2 regions of the Anoxybacillus sp. P3H1B genome follow, and region 1 is predicted to be linked to the other one. Evidence: riboswitches for the same ligand, from Rfam matches in the RefSeq annotation. Region 1 holds a riboswitch; the other holds the start of a gene.
What was found. A riboswitch is a leader RNA that binds a small molecule or an ion and turns the genes downstream of it on or off. The one in region 1 is predicted to bind S-adenosylmethionine.
Positions count from the first base shown of each region.

Region 1 (3,208 bases):
TCCGATGCAAAAAAGGTGCGGTCTTCCTCTTCCATATAGAAGAATGGCTTGATTCCAAAAGGATCCCGAGCGGCAAAAACCGATTTTTCTTCCTTGTCCCAAATGACAAAGGCAAACATGCCGCGCAGCTTTTCGACCGCTTTTTCTTTTTCATGGCTATATAAAGCAATAATGACTTCTGTATCGGAGTGGGTCGCAAATGGATATCCTTTTTGCAATAATTCATCACGCAGTTCAATATAGTTGTAAATTTCACCGTTAAAAATAATCCAATATTTTTCGTTTTCATACGATAACGGCTGATGACCAGCTTCTAAATCGATAATGCTGAGACGTCTAAAGCCGAAATGAACATGTTCATCAAAAAAATATCCATCATCGTCAGGACCGCGATGAGTAATCATGTCATTCATTTCTTCAAACGTTTTTTTCCATTGTTCATCAAGTGTTTTTGGATGATCATGGACACAACCTATAAAACCGCACATGCCGTTTCACCTACTTCTTTATATTCAACTCGAAAATTATACCACAGATTTGGACATTTGGAACGTTACATTTATTTTAACCATTGATTACAATAAATTAGTCGAACCTTATCAACATTCGTTGCAAATCAAACAGAAAAGAGAAAGAGAGCTACATATTCATGTAACTCTCTTTTGATGCCTTATCACTTCGCCAATGCAAGAGCCTGCTCTTTTAACGCTTCCGCTTTGTCTGTGCGCTCCCATGGAAGATCCACATCCGCGCGGCCAAAGTGACCATAGGCCGCCGTTTGTTTGTAAATCGGACGGCGCAAATCAAGCATTTTAATAATGCCAGCAGGACGAAGATCAAAGTTATTGCGCACCACTTCAATTAAAATGTCTTCAGATACCTTTCCTGTGCCAAATGTATCAATGGCGATGGACACTGGTTTTGCCACGCCGATTGCATAGGCTAGCTGCACTTCGCATTTTTCAGCAAGGCCAGCAGCGACAATATTTTTAGCGACATAACGCGCAGCATAGGCTGCCGAACGGTCAACCTTTGTCGGATCTTTTCCTGAAAACGCGCCACCGCCGTGGCGAGCATAGCCTCCATATGTGTCAACAATGATTTTACGGCCTGTTAATCCAGCGTCTCCCTGTGGACCGCCGATCACAAAACGACCTGTTGGATTGATAAAGTATTTTGTATTTTCGTCGATTAATTCCGCTGGAACAACTGGTTGAATCACATGTTCTTTAATATTGCGCACGATTTGCTCCTGCGTAATTTCTGGATGATGCTGTGTCGAAACAACAATCGTGTCGATGCGTACCGGCTTGCCATTTTCATCGTATTCCACTGTTACTTGCGTTTTTCCATCTGGACGCAAATACGGCAAAATATCTTCTTTGCGCACTTCTGAGAGACGGCGAGCTAATTTGTGCGCCAGCGAAATCGGCAGAGGCATAAGCTCTTTTGTTTCATTGCAAGCAAATCCAAACATCAATCCTTGGTCGCCCGCGCCAATCGCTTCGATTTCTTCGTCAGTCATCTGACCTTCACGCGCCTCTAATGCCTGGTCAACACCCATGGCAATATCAGGTGATTGCTCGTCGATCGATGTCAATACTGCGCATGTATCAGCATCAAAGCCAAATTTCGCACGAGTATAACCAATTTCGCGAACCGTATCGCGAACGATTTTCGGAATATCCACATATGTGGATGTCGTAATTTCTCCGCTCACTAATACAAGACCCGTTGTTACGCTTGTTTCGCATGCTACGCGGGCATTTGGATCTTTTGCTAAAATCGCATCTAAAATCGCGTCGGAAATTTGGTCGCAAATTTTATCAGGATGGCCTTCTGTAACAGATTCAGAAGTGAATAAACGGCGTTTGGCTGACATTCGTTGTTTTCCTCCTCTTATGTTCATGTTTGAGAGACGCCGCCTTTTGCGCCTCTGATCACTGAAAAATTGATACGGCACTCATTCCCCCGCTTATATAAACGAAAAAACCTTTCCTTCGATATCGAGGAAAGGTGATTTGCTTTCATATCGCGCCTTTCACTCTTATCGTTCAAGGGCTATGCCTTGCCACAGGTTAGCACCATTTCACATGTATAATTGTTGTGACGGTTGCTGGGTTTCATTGGGCCTGTCCCTCCACCAACTCGGGATAAGAGTAACCGTTCAATATGTTATCATAGCTTAATCAACAAAAAAAAGTCAACATGATTCGGCAAAATTTTTTCATGTTGCACAGGGTAATTTTCTCCATATGTATTTGCAACAAAATAGACAAAAAATAAACGTGAAAAATTACGTTAAATAGTATGGACTAATTATTTAAATGTGTTATACTAATTTCAGGTTTATAACTTTACAAAAAGGTAGGTTTTGTAGATGAGCATTGTTGATGTTACCAATAAGTTGAATATACTGCTCCAACGGCAAAACATACAGCAAAATTTGTCTGTTTCTCAACTAGTAGAAAAAGTTCTTGAGCGCAAAGAAGGAATGCTGACAGCGACTGGCGCGGTTGCCACTACAACTGGAAAATATACGGGACGTTCACCAAAAGATAAATATATTGTAGCGGAAGCCTCCACAAAAGAAAAAATCGATTGGGGCACAGTTAATCAACCGATTTCCGAAGAAGTCTTTGATCAATTATATCATAAAGTCATCGACTATTTAATGCAAAAAGATGAGATATTCGTATTCAAAGGCTTCGCTGGAGCTGATCCGGCCTATCGCCTGCCTATTCAGGTTATCAATGAATTTGCTTGGCACAATTTATTCGCACATCAGCTTTTTATCCGTCCGACACAGGAAGAGCTGGAAACACACGATGCACAGTTCACAGTCATTTCCGCACCAAACTTCAAAGCGAATCCAGCTGTCGATGGAACAAAATCAGAAACGTTTATTATCATTTCGTTTGAACGCCGCATCGTGCTCATTGGCGGTACTGAATATGCGGGAGAAATTAAAAAATCCATTTTCTCTGTGATGAATTTCCTTCTTCCAGAGCAAAACATTTTACCAATGCACTGCTCGGCAAACGTCGGTCCAGAAGGAGATGTCGCACTATTTTTCGGATTATCAGGAACCGGAAAAACGACGCTTTCTGCCGATCCGAAGCGCCGTTTAATTGGAGACGATGAACATGGCTGGTCCAATAGCGGAGTGTTTAACATTGAGGGCGGCTGCTATGCAAAATGCATCAAT
Region 1 covers NZ_LPUG01000024.1:46,062-49,269, reverse strand. The annotation lists gene asnB (asparagine synthase (glutamine-hydrolyzing)) at 1-488, opposite strand, end outside; gene metK (methionine adenosyltransferase) at 674-1,882, opposite strand; SAM riboswitch class I at 2,045-2,160, opposite strand; gene pckA (phosphoenolpyruvate carboxykinase (ATP)) at 2,381-3,208, shown strand, end outside.

Region 2 (3,208 bases), on a different contig from region 1:
TCGCAAGCATAGACATGCAGACGAATTCCGCGTTCTTTTGCCAAATAAAGGGGAGCAAGCGCGGTACCATACCGAGCCGTAGCGATTGATCCAGCGTTGCAGATGGTTAAAATGCGATCTCCCTCTTGAAAAAGAGAAAGGGCATGTTCACCGATGGAGCGGCATGTGTTCTCATCCTCGCTTTGAATACGGATTGCCTCATGAACCAATGCTTTTTTGGCATCGGCGACAGACGAAACGTTCGCAATGCTGGCCATCAAGCGGTCGAGCGCCCAAAATAAATTGACGGCTGTCGGTCTGGCACTTGCCAAATAATCACGATCCTTTTTCAGAAGGTTGCGAAAATCTTCGAGAGAATTCGTTTGATAGCTGTGTGCCGCTAAAGCAAGACCGTATGCAGCTGTGATGCCAATCGCTGGAGCACCGCGAACCTTCAATGTGGCAATTGCATCCCACACAGATTGAATATCTTTTAATTCTAAATATTCAGTCTCATTTGGAAGCTTTTGCTGATTTAAAATGGTCAAATGTGTGTGATTCCATTCAACAGAACGCGGAATGGAGAGCAATGAATCCATATTCTTCTTCCTTTCGTTTAATGAGTGGCAGCAAATGTTTGAAAGAACAAAGAGCGTATTTGTTGCACTTCATGGATCGTCTGGCGATGTAAAATCAGTTGTCGCCCGAGCTGAAGGGCAAGCTGTTTGGCATGGATGCGCGTAGGTTGATCTTCGATTCCGTCAAGATCGGCGACATGGGCTAAGCCGATCGTGCGCCGGATGATTTCACAACCAGCAAAACCGACCGCATCGATGAGCGTTTGCTGCAGCACGTCTTGCAACAATCCTTCGGTTTTTGCATACGGTTCTACATTATGCTGTTCCCAAAGGGCAGCAAACGTGTGCGTAAATACATTCCATGTTTTTTCGATGTGAGCCAATAGCGGCTCATGTTCTGAACGGGACAACGCATTTAGGAGTAAATTGGCAAAAAATTGGCCGATATCAAACCCAAATGGGCCGTAAAACGCAAACTCAGGATCAATGACTTTTGTTTCTGTGTCGCTTGCAAAAATGCTTCCAGTATGTAAATCCCCATGAATGAGCGCATCGGCTTCCGTTAAAAATTTCCGCTTGAGTTTTGCTACTTCAAGATGAAGCGCATCGTCATTCCAAAGAGCCTCTACGTCACGGCGCAACTCCTCTTCAAAATTATTCGTTTCATGGTCGAAAAACGGATCAGTAAAGACGAGATCTTCGGTAATTTTACATAACTCTGGATTGATGAAATTTTGCTGCAGCTGTTTTTTCTGCTGCTGGTTCATGCCAAAGTCCGATGTGTAAAATAACGTTTTAGCGATAAACTCTCCAATGTGCTGGGAAAGAAGCGGATATGTTTTTCCAGCAATGAATCCTTTTCGAGCAATTTGCAGATGCGATAAATCCTCCATCACGGTAATCGCTAATGACTCATCTGAGTAGTATACCTTTGGCACGTATTGCGGAACGTAGTCGGCAAACGTGCGCAACGCATGGCTTTCAATGACAGCCCGCTTAAGCGTAAGCGGCCAGCTTTCACCGACCACTTTTGCATATGGTAGCGCTTGTTTAATAATGACTCCTTTCTTTGTTTGGGGATCGAATACATGGAACACAAGATTTAAGTTACCATCGCCAATTTCTTGACAAATGAATGGTGTTCCTTCCGGAAATAAGCCTAATCGAGCAGCAAGTGCAACCGCTCCCGATTCCGTTAAAGGCTCGTAGACGGATTGTTTAGAATGTGTCATCATTTGTACCCTCCTTATCATTCACTCAATCAATGAAACAATGAAAAAACCTCCTTCGCTTTTCGAAAGAGGTTTGAAGTCGGCTTCTCCCCTCTTATCTCTCAGCGTGTTGCTGCAAGAATTAGCACCGTGCTTAACGTTGGTTAAGTCGGTTGCCGGGCTTCATCGGGCTCGTCCCTCCACCTGCTCTTGATAAGAGTTTGTTCAGTTTTATTCGAATGTTTTTAACAATGCAAAACTTTTTTCAATTCGCTTGATTCGAATCATACATTCGATTTGCCAGTTTTGTCAACTGTTTTTTTGAAAATTTTTTTCGGCCGAAATATAGTGCTCAGGTCGGCGGTCTTGGAAAATAGGAATTTGCTTGCGAACTTCTTTCACTTTTGACAGCTGGATTTCGGCCATAAGAGAGCATGGATTTTCATCGGCTTCGGCGAGGATGACTCCCCATGGATCAATGACAAGTGAATGGCCGGCAAATTGATTGTTCGGATCTTTTCCAGCACGATTGCAGGCGATTACATAGCATTGATTTTCAATCGCGCGCGCTTGCAAAAGGGTTCGCCAATGTTCAAGGCGGGGCTGTGGCCATTCGGCGACCACAAACAATAACTCTGCGCCTTGGGTTGTATGGGCGCGAATCCATTCAGGGAAGCGAATGTCATAGCAAATGACTCCCGCGCACAATGTTTGCTCCAAGGTAAATAAGCCGCTCGATTCACCGGGTTGTAAATACAAATGCTCATCCATGAGCTGAAAGAGATGGAGTTTGCTGTATTCTCCTACAATGTCGCCGTCTCGATTGACAATGTACATGGTATTGGTGATGCCGGCAGCGGTTTTTTTGGCAATGGAGCCAGCAACAATACAGACGTTGTGCAGGCGTGCGAGCTTGCTAATAAACGATTTGGTATCAGCGCCATTCTCATCAGCAATGTCGTCAAGGCGTGCGAGATCGTATCCGGTTGTCCATAGTTCAGGAAGGACGATGACGTCAACAGAGCTTTGACAAACTTTTTCGATCTCTTGTTGAACGCGGCGTTTATTTTCCGCAGGATTTCCGAAAGCAATATCGAGCTGAAGACAAGCAATTTTTAATGTCATAATCATTCACCCCAAAAAAATGTCTTTACAATTTAATTTTTACGATATATGATGTTTGACTAGAATTTCAAGAATTTTTTGAGTAGGTGAAGCAATTGAAATCATTTGTCCAATCCGAGTTGTTGCAAAGTCTTCCGAAGCAGTTTTTTGCTTCGCTTGTCGACAAAGTAGGAAAAGTGGTGGCTCAAGGACATGATGTAATTAATCTTGGTCAAGGAAATCCTGATCAACCGACGCCTCCGCATATCGTAGAAGCGCTGCAAAAAGCGGCGGCTAATCCAAAATACCATAAGTATTCTCCGTTTCGTGGCTATT
Region 2 covers NZ_LPUG01000011.1:55,852-59,059, forward strand. The annotation lists gene mtnA (S-methyl-5-thioribose-1-phosphate isomerase) at 1-578, opposite strand, end outside; gene mtnK (S-methyl-5-thioribose kinase) at 596-1,789, opposite strand; SAM riboswitch class I at 1,881-1,988, opposite strand; gene AT864_RS04420 (carbon-nitrogen family hydrolase) at 2,078-2,893, opposite strand; gene AT864_RS04425 (pyridoxal phosphate-dependent aminotransferase) at 2,989-3,208, shown strand, end outside.
Region 2: it holds a riboswitch for S-adenosylmethionine, as region 1 does, so the genes downstream of both, mtnK (S-methyl-5-thioribose kinase) here and metK (methionine adenosyltransferase) in region 1, are expected to answer to the same signal.